3 regions of the Pseudomonas paeninsulae genome follow, and region 3 is predicted to be linked to each of the others. Evidence: riboswitches for the same ligand, from Rfam matches in the RefSeq annotation. Region 3 holds a riboswitch; each other region holds the start of a gene.
The links. Region 3 has a riboswitch for cobalamin ahead of VCJ09_RS00970 (cobaltochelatase subunit CobN). Riboswitches for the same ligand answer to the same signal wherever they lie in the genome.
Positions count from the first base shown of each region.

Region 1 (3,269 bases), 410 kb from region 3:
CGATCGACGGCCACGACCTGCCGACCCTGCTCGCCACCCTGCGCAATATGCGCGACCTGGAAGGCCCGCAGTTCCTCCATGTGGTGACCAAGAAGGGCAAGGGCTTCGCCCCGGCCGAAGCCGATCCGATCGGCTACCACGCGATCACCAAGCTGGACCCGATCAACGCCCCGGCCGCCGCCCCGAAGAAAGTTGGCGGCCCCAAGTATTCCAGCGTGTTCGGCCAGTGGCTGTGCGACATGGCCGCCGAGGACCGACGCCTGGTCGGCATCACCCCGGCGATGAAGGAAGGCTCGGACCTGGTGGCCTTCAGCGAGCGCTACCCCGACCGCTATTTCGACGTCGCGATCGCCGAACAGCACGCCGTGACCCTGGCCGCTGGCATGGCCTGCGACGGCGCCAAACCGGTGGTAGCGATCTACTCGACCTTTTTGCAGCGCGCCTACGACCAGTTGATCCACGACGTCGCCGTGCAGCACCTCGACGTGCTGTTCGCCATCGACCGCGCCGGCCTGGTCGGCGAAGACGGCCCGACCCACGCCGGCAGTTTCGACCTGGCCTACCTGCGCTGCATTCCCGGCATGCTGGTGATGACCCCCAGCGACGAAAACGAACTGCGCCACATGCTCACCACCGGCTACCTGTTCGACGGCCCGGCGGCGGTGCGCTACCCGCGCGGCAGTGGCCCGAACGCCCCGATTGATGCAGCGCTTGAACCCCTGCCGATCGGCAAGGGCGTCATTCGCCGCACGGGCCAGCGCGTGGCCCTGCTGGTGTTCGGTGTGCAACTGGCCGAAGCGCTCAAGGTCGGCGAAACCCTGGACGCCACGGTGATCGACATGCGCTTCGTCAAACCGCTGGACGAAGCGCTGATCCGCGAACTGGCCGCCAGCCACGAGCTGCTGGTGAGCATCGAGGAAAACAGCATCATGGGCGGCGCCGGCAGCGCGGTCAGCGAATTCCTCGCCCGTGAGAACATCCTCAAGTCGATGCTCCACCTGGGCCTGCCGGACTACTACGTCGAACACGCCAAGCCGGCGCAGATGCTCGCCGAGTGCGGCCTCGACCAAGCCGGTATCGAGGAGGCGGTGCGTCAGCGTCTGTCGCTACTGCAGACGATTAAGGCGTAGGAGCGACCTGCTCCCGGGTCTGCGCACAGGACTGCTTGTGCTTTTATCCCGCCGTGCCTTATGGTGCCGGCGTTTACGTGTTCGAGGTCGCGGCCACACCAGCCGCGTGAAAAGGGAAGCAGGTGCGTAGCCGTCAACTCGACAGCCGCAACGCCTGCGCTGCCCCCGCAACGGTAACCGACAGCGCTCACGCGCAGGCTTTCTCGACACACCACTGGGTTCGCCTGGGAAGGAGAGAAAAGCATCAGTCGGCAGCCCGGAGACCTGCCTCGACGCAATCTGACTGGTGTTGCGGAGGGCATCACCGTCAAGCGCTGGCTATTGCCTCCTTGTCCGGTGCTTGTCCCTGCCCTCCTCAAAAGACGTTTACCTTTTGAGGATTGATCGATGAAGCTTTCCCCCCTGGCCTTGGCCATGACCCTGGCACCCGGCACGTTGCTGGCCAGCGAATCGCCCGCGCCCTATCAGGCGCCGCCGCTGGTGATCACCCGTGCCACGCCGCTGCAACAGCCCGCCCCCGCCAGCATCGCGGTCATCACCCGCGAAGCCATCGATAACAGCGCCGCCAACAGCCTGGTCGAGGTCTTGCGCGGCCAGGCGGGCCTGCAGATTCGCGACACCCTCGGCGATGGCAATCGCGTGTCCCTGAGCCTGCGCGGTTTCGGCGAGAATGCGGCGAACAACACCCTGGTGCTGGTCGATGGCCGCCGCCTGAACAACCCCAGCCAGCAGACCGCCGACCTCAACAGCGTGCCCTTGGCCAATATCGAACGCATCGAGATCATCCGCGGCGCCGGCACCGTGCTGTATGGCGACCAGGCCGTCGGCGGCGTGGTCAACATCATCACCCGCCAGCCGAGCACCAACCAGGCGTACATCGAAGCCGGCCGGGGCTCGGACGACTTGGAGGCCTATCGCGGCAACTTCAACCAGCTCCTCGGCGCCGGTTTCTCGCTCTACGGCAGCGGCGAAGCCAAGCATGCCGACGGCTATCGCGACAACAACAACGCCTCCTACAGCAACCTGTTCGGTCGCCTGCGCTACGACCACAGTCGCGGCTGGGCGCTCTACGAATACCAGACGATCGACGACGAGCTGCGCTACCCCGGCAGCCTGAGCGTCGCGCAGAGCCACAACGACCGCCGCGCCGCCGGCACTCCCAACGACTTCAACGACAGCAAGACCCAGGTGCATCGGTTCGCCCTGCGCCAGAACCTCGGCAGCCACTGGGACGCCGACCTGGATGTCAGCCAGCGCGACAGCGACGGCCTCGGTGCGCTCTTCGCCACCCCCTTCACCCAGGGCACCCGCGTCGACACCATCAGCCCGCGCCTGACCGCCCACTGGGACACCGCCCTGGGCCGCAGCGAGTGGCTGCTCGGCCACGATCACACGCAGAGCGATTACGAACTCAGCTCGATCTTCGGCGATACCCGTTCGCGGCAGACCCTGCGCGATTGGTACAGCCAGCTCAGCCAGCCACTGGGGTCGCAGCTAACCCTGACCCTCGGCTACCGCAGCAGCGAGGCGGAGGATCGCAACCTGGAGCGCAACAGCTCGCAGACCGAGCGCGAGGACAGCACCAGCCTGGGCCTGAGTTGGCAGGCCAATACGCAGACCCGCCTTTTCATCAAGCGCGAAGACGTGCTGCGCTTCGCCAACGTCGAGGACAACGCCTTTACCCAGCCCGGCGTCGACTTCCTCAGACCGCAGACCGGCGAGTCCTGGGAAGGCGGAGTGGAGTGGCAGGACGCCATTCAACGCTACCAGCTCAGCCTGTACCGCCTGGACCTTGAAGACGAGATCCTCTTCGACCCGGTCAACTTCGTCACCCTCAACCTGGACAAGACTCGCCGCGACGGCCTGCTGCTGGAAGGCAGTCGACAGTTGAGCGCGGACCTGCAGCTGAACGGCCAGTACAGCTTCACCGACGCCACCTACCGTGCAGGCGCGTTCAAGGATAACGACGTGCCTGGAGTTGCGCGGCACACCGCAAGCCTGGGCCTGAGCTATCAGCTGCTCGCTGGCCTGAGCAGTCAGCTAGAGGCCAACTACATCGGCCCGCGCTACCTCTCCGGCGATGACGGCCACGCCCTACAGCGCGAAGGCGGCTACACCCTATTCAATGCGGGGCTCAGC
Region 1 covers NZ_CP141799.1:628,008-631,276, reverse strand. Annotated here, with positions in the region: gene dxs (1-deoxy-D-xylulose-5-phosphate synthase) at 1-1,130, shown strand, start outside; cobalamin riboswitch at 1,198-1,416, shown strand; gene VCJ09_RS02850 (TonB-dependent receptor) at 1,518-3,269, shown strand, end outside.
Region 1: it holds a riboswitch for cobalamin, as region 3 does, so the genes downstream of both, VCJ09_RS02850 (TonB-dependent receptor) here and VCJ09_RS00970 (cobaltochelatase subunit CobN) in region 3, are expected to answer to the same signal.

Region 2 (3,269 bases), 2.5 Mb from region 3:
GGTAGAAGTGGATATAGGACGCCGTCAGCTGACCGATGCGATAGACCGGCTCGGCGGTGCGCCTGTAGTTCGGGCACTCGCCGCGGGTGATCGGGACCAGCGCGCTGGTCAACGCGGAGTAATGGAAACTGTGACCGCGCAGCCGGCCCTCGGGCAGTTCGGCGAACTGCAAGGCCATGGCCGTCATGCGCGGCTGCAGGGTCGCCTCGCCCGCCAACACACCGAGCATGCGGCCACTGGCGCCCTGCTTGTCGGTCAGTTTGTCGAGCAGATAGAGCATGCCGCCACACTCGGCATGGATTGGCTTGCCAGCGGCGTGATGGTCGCGAATCGCCTGGGCCATGGCCTGATTGGCCTCGAGCCGCGCCAGGTGCAACTCCGGGTAGCCACCGGGCAGGTAGAGGCTGTCGACCTCGGGCAGCGCCTGATCGGTCAGCGGCGAGAAGAAATGCAACTCGGCGCCCAGCTCACCCAGCAGATCCAGGTTGGCCTGGTAGAGAAAGGCGAAGGCGCTGTCGCGGGCCACGCCGATGCGCACGCCGTCGAGCAAGGCCGCAAGCTCACGCGGCGCGGGCGCGGCGAACTCGACCGCCGGCGGCAAGGCCACATCGGCGCTGGCGGCCAAGGCATCGGCGGCAGCATCCAGACGGGCATCCAGATCGGCCAACTCTGCGGCCTGCACCAAGCCTAGGTGGCGACTCGGCAATCCGACTTCGGCGCTGCGCGGCAGGGCGCCGTACCAGCGGATCGAAGCCGGCAGCGCGGCGTGCAATATCTCGCCATGGCGCGTACTACCGACCCGGTTGCCGAGTACCCCGGAAAACGGCAAGTCCGGCTGGAAGGTCGCCAGGCCATGGGCCATGGCGCCGAAGGTCTGGGCCATGGCCGAGCCGTCGATCACCGCCAATACCGGCACAGCAAAGTGTCGAGCCAGATCGGCCGCTGAAGGAGTGCCATCGAACAGCCCCATCACCCCCTCGATCAGGATCAGGTCGGCCTCGCCCGCGGCCTCCCAGAGCAGGCGCCGGCTCTCGGCCTCGCCGACCATCCACAGATCGAGCTGATACACAGGCGCACCGCTGGCGCGGGCGAGGATCATCGGGTCGAGAAAATCCGGCCCGCACTTGAACACCCGCACCCGCTTGCCCTGGCGCGTATGCAAGCGCGCCAGGGCGGCGGTGACCGTGGTCTTGCCCTGCCCCGAGGCGGGCGCGGCGATCAGCAGGGCCGGGCAGCTTCTAGCACTCATCGCGACCTCTCGTTAGCCAATGCGCTGCGCGCGAGGAAGCACCACGCAGGCAGTACCGGTGGCAAGTGGCGCTGACGACGCGCCCGGCGCATTAAGAGCGAGAACATCAGAACTCCACCCCTTTCTGCGCCTTCACACCCGATTTAAACGCATGCTTGACCAGGCTCATCTCGGTGACGGTGTCCGCCGCCTCGATCATGCCCGGCAAAGCGCCACGCCCGGTCACCACCACATGTTGCAGCAACGGCCGCGCCTCGATATCGGCAAGCACCGCTTCCAGCTCCAGATAGCCATATTTCAGGGCGATATTCAGCTCATCGAGCACCACCAGGCCAATGCCCGGATCGCTGAGCAACTGCGCGGCGACCGCCCAGGCTTCGCGGGCCTTGTCGATATCGCGCTGACGATCCTGGGTTTCCCAGGTGAAGCCCTCGCCCATCACGTGGTAGCTGACTTCATCGGGGAAACGCCGGAAGAAGGTCTCTTCCCCGGTGCTGGCCGCGCCCTTGATGAATTGCACCACACCGACCCTGAGGCCATGGCCGAGGGCGCGAGCGACCATGCCGAAGGCACTGCTGCTTTTGCCTTTGCCGTTGCCGCTGTGCACTAGCAGCAGGCCATATTGGTCCTGGGCCTGGGCGATTTTCTCGTCGATCAAGGCCTTCTTGCGGGCCATGCGCGTCTTGTGTCGCGCGTCGCGTTCTGCCGACTCGCTCATCGCTCACACTCCCACAGCCGTAACGGCATACAGGAACGGCTGCACAGCACAGCGGCTGTCATGGGGGGAAGGGGTTTGCTCATCTCGATTTAGCTCCGTCGCTCTCACCCGTGCGACCCAGGCGGGAAAAGACATACGGAGAGCGAGGACGCATGAACTGCAACAACCGCGCAGCCACACGCCAGACAACGCCCTCCGCGATGTCGTGGACTGCAGCAGGCCGGTCTCCGGGCTTGCGAGCGGCGCTCCGACTATGCAGAACACCTTCAAACGCGCCTTCCCATGCCAATGCACAGTGGCTCAATCAGCGTTTGTTTAAACTCGCCTACCGTTGCGGGGGCAGCGTCGAAATTGTTGGCGTGAACACGCACAACGTACCGACTTCCCTGTTTCACCCCGCGGACGCACAGCGTTGGGGGCACCTGTTGCAAGCCGCGCAGGTTAGTGGCACGCGGTCTTAGCGTCAATGGATAGGCGCAGTTCGGTAGCCGGGGCAATCCGGGGAAGCCATCAAGAGTGGATCGAACTTGGAGCCCAGGGTTAGCGCAGCGGGTCTAAGCTTTGCTCTCTACTACTCACTCCCGGGTTGCATCCGGCCTACGTATCGCAGGCCTTGCGCATGAAACATAAGAGCTGCGCAATCACAGCCTTCAGCGCTTGCGACACAGCGTCAAGCCGTCACCCAGCGGCAGCAGCGACAAGTCGATGCGCTGATCGTCTTTCAGGGCCAGGTTGAGCGCCTGAATGGCGCGGGTGTCGTCACTGCCTGGGGCCTGCTCCAGCACCCGACCGCTCCACAGGGTGTTGTCAAACAGGATCAGGCCGCCCTGGCGCACCAGCCGCAGGGCATGTTCCAGATAGGCCGGGTAGTTGGCTTTGTCCGCGTCGATGAAGATCAGGTCGAAGCTACCCGCCTGCCCGCCACGCTCAAGCGCGACCAAGGTCTCCAGGGCCGGTGCCAGGCGTTGTTCGATGCGTTCGCAGAGGCCGGCTTCGCGCCAGTAGCGCTCGGCGATGGCGTTGTAGTCGCCGGGGATATCGCAGCAGATCAACCGCCCCGCCTCCCCCATGGCCTGAGCCATGCAAAGGGCGCTGTAGCCGGTGAAGGTGCCGACCTCGACAATCCGCCTGGCGCCGGTCAGTTGCACCAGCAGCGCCATGAACTGGCCCTGCTCGGGCGCGATTTGCCAGTTGGCATTGGCCAGCTGCGCCGTCTCATCGCGCAGACGCTTGAGCAGCGACGTTTCGCGCAGGGAAACGTCGAGCAGATAGTGGTAAAGGCTGTCGTCAAGCGTGAGGGTA
Region 2 covers NZ_CP141799.1:3,106,090-3,109,358, forward strand. Annotated here, with positions in the region: gene VCJ09_RS14200 (cobyrinate a,c-diamide synthase) at 1-1,249, opposite strand, end outside; gene cobO (cob(I)yrinic acid a,c-diamide adenosyltransferase) at 1,356-1,967, opposite strand; cobalamin riboswitch at 2,169-2,408, opposite strand; gene VCJ09_RS14210 (O-methyltransferase) at 2,618-3,269, opposite strand, start outside.
Region 2: it holds a riboswitch for cobalamin, as region 3 does, so the genes downstream of both, cobO (cob(I)yrinic acid a,c-diamide adenosyltransferase) here and VCJ09_RS00970 (cobaltochelatase subunit CobN) in region 3, are expected to answer to the same signal.

Region 3 (3,269 bases):
GTGCACCATCACATAGCCGGGGCCTTCGCCCCAGCCGCGCAGGCCTTCGATGCCGCTGGCTGCCAGGGCGTCGACCAGCGCCTGCGCCTGCGTCCAGTCGGCCTGGGCCGGCTGTGCCAGTGCCGCCCGGTAGAGGCTCTCCAACTGCGCCAGCAGATCCAAGGCGCGCGCCCGCGCCGGGTGCTCGACGCCGTCCAGCACGTGATGCAGCTCGCTGGAACCGTTGTCCAGAATGTCCGCGGCGATCTCCAGTTGCGAGGCCTGCAGGGCCCGGTGCAACTGGGCGTTCCAGTAGCCCAGCGGGCCCTGGCGCATCTCCGCCTGCAGGGCCGCCGGCAGGGTCGCGAACCAGTCGCGATACTCCTGGCCGCCCAGGCTCTGCACCTTGTCGGCCATCTCGGCCAGGGCATCGCCCTGCTCCGGCAGGTTGATCCCGCGCTCCTGCAACAGGTCGAGCAGCGCCGCCGGGCTTTCCGGCAGCGAGCCGGTGTCGTAGCCCTCAGCCTGCAGGCGACGGAGGATATGCAGCAGCGACTGCGGCACGTCGAGGTTGTCCGCACCGATATTGTGGCGGCCCGGCGGGTGGTTGTAATAGACGATCGCCAGGCGCTTGTCGGCATTCGCCGTGCGCTGCAGATGCCACCAGCGCTGGATGCGCGCGCTGAGGGCGGCGACCTGTTGCGGCAGCGGTTCGCCGATGCCGAAGCGGATGCCGGACAGCGGGTCGAGCTGTTGCTCGTGCCAGGCGGCCAGCACCATGGCCTGGCTGGTGCCTTGCAGCTCCGGCATGGCGATCTGGTAATGCAGCTTGTCGCGCGCCAGGCCGTCGCTGGACAGCTGCCAGACCGCCTCGCTGCGCCCTTCCATGCGCAGGCCTTTGAGTACCGGCACATCCAGTTGGGCGAACAGCTCGCTGACCTGCTCACGGTGCTCACCGCCGCCGATGACGAAATCCTGCAGGGCGATAATCGCCACCAGCGGCGGGTGCTCGGCCTCCTGCAGCCAACGCACCGCCTGCAGCGAACCCGCGCCCCAGTTGGCGAACAGGCTGACGCAGGCCAGCCCGGCCTCGCCCAACGCCTGACACAGGGCGTCGTTGAGCGCCCGGTCGCCGGCGCGGTCGGCCCGGCCGTGGTCGATGATCGCCACCAGTGCCTGACCCTGCCAATGCAGCTGCTCGGCCGCGCGGATCTGCCCGTCCTGATAGAAGCGCAGCGGCGGCCGCGCCTTGGCCGGCTCGGCCGTTACCGTCGCATCCACCCGCGCCGCCAGCCAGGCGAGCAGCGCGGCAATGTTATCGTTGCCACCGGCCAGCCAGTAGCTGCGCGCGCTGAGCCAGTCGGCCTGCTGCGGATGGGAGCGCTGTTGCTGCGCCAGCCACTGCGCCAGATCGTCCGCCGGCTTGGCCGCGCCCAGGCGCTCGGCCTGCTCGCGGGAGGCGAACAGTGCCTGACCGCGGCTGCGGCTGAGCTGCACCAGATCCTGCTCGCTGTGCAGGATGAACAGATCGGCCGGGGCCGCCGCGGCCAACATGGGCCGCAGGCGCTCCACCTCGGCACCAAACAGGCCCGCGCCGAACAGCACCTGGCCGGCGTCCAGCCATTCGGCCAGCGCGGCATCGTCCAGTTCGCCCAGTTGTTCGGGGGTGCGCGCGCTGACCCGCTGGCCGGGGTGCTGGCCCTGGAACTGGGCGACTGCCGCGGCGAATTCGGCGGCGCTGTAGGGCGAGACGATGGCGTTGATCTGCGCTGCGCCGGCCAGCGGCGCCGTCAGCGCCAGCAGGGCGGCCAGCGCCAGGCGGCGGATCAGGGACACACCGCGCAGCGCGAGCGCTACCGGCGGCGGAAGGGATTTGCTCATGTTGTCGTGACTCCGTCGCGCTCACCCGTGCGACCCAGGCAGGGAAAGGCAGGCGCAGAGAGGCAACGCACGAACCGCAGGAAATACGCAGCCCACACGCCAGACAGCGCCCTCCGCGATGCCATGGACTGCGACAGGCCGGTCTCCGGGCTTACGAGCGGCGCGCGAAAATGCGCAATGCCACCAGACGCACCTTCCCATGCGAGGAGACTGTCGGGCTTAACCGTTCCTAGCAGAACAGGGTTAAGTCCGACAGACGCCTAAAGCACAGTGGTTGAAAAAGCGCTGGCTTGACTCGTCTACCGTTGCGGGGGCAGCGTCGGAATAGTTGGCGTAAACACGCACAACGCACCGACTTCCCTGTTTACTCGCGGCCATGGCCGCGGGTCACCTGAAGCAAGAGGCGCGAGTCTAGAGGCTCATGCCGGCAACGTCTATGCGCCGTGCGACACCGGGCAGTCGCACAACGACGCGGCGACCCGGCGCCAGGCAATCGGCCCGCAATGGCGCCGCTACGGGCATGCCCTGGCAGGGTTACCCGGGCCGCAGCGTCGCACTCGGTTGGCTGAGGGTCGCTTTCGACAGCGCGACTTCGAATAGTGCCGCCGTGCCGCAGATCGACATTGACCCTGTCCCGGCCGGTTGTTAGCTTGCGCTCACTCGCGGGCCACCGACGCCATCGCGGCGAGAGTCTGCGCGTCACCAGGGGGGAGAACATGTACCTATCATTCGCCCGCCAACGCGGCCTCTCGACCTGCCGCGTCGGCCTGGCAGCCGCGCTGCTGGGGCTGGCGCCGACGCTGTTGGCGGCCCCCATCTGCGTGGTTGACGATGCGCAGCGCGAGGTCTGCCTGCCAACGCCCGCGCAACGCATCGCGAGCCTGTCGCCGGGGGCCACCGAACTGGTCTTCGCGGCGGGCGGCGGCGACCGCGTGGTGGCCGTGGTGGCCTTCAGCGACTATCCACCCGAGGCCCGGACGCTGCCGTCGGTGGGCAGCCACAGCCGCCTGGATCTGGAACGGCTGCTGACCCTGCAGCCGGACCTGGCGATCGTCTGGGGCAGCGGCAATCCCGCCGAGCAGCTAGACGCCCTGGAAGATTTCGGCGTGCCGGTGTTCTATCTCGAACCGGAAAACATCGAAGGCATAGCGCGGGCCATCGAGCGCCTGGCGCGGCTGACCGACAGCCAAGCGGTGGGCCAGCAGGCCGCCGAACACCTGCGTCGCGGCATCGCCGCACTGGCCGAACAATACCGCGAGGCCGAGCCCGTGACGGTGTTCTATCAGGTCTGGAACAAGCCGTTGATGACGGTCAACGACGGCCACCTGATCGGCCAGGTGATCAGCCTGTGTGGCGGGCGCAATGTCTTCGCCGAGCTGCCGCGGCAGATTCCGCGCATCGATATCGAA
Region 3 covers NZ_CP141799.1:216,375-219,643, reverse strand. Annotated here, with positions in the region: gene VCJ09_RS00970 (cobaltochelatase subunit CobN) at 1-1,860, opposite strand, end outside; cobalamin riboswitch at 1,980-2,270, opposite strand; gene VCJ09_RS00965 (cobalamin-binding protein) at 2,577-3,269, shown strand, end outside.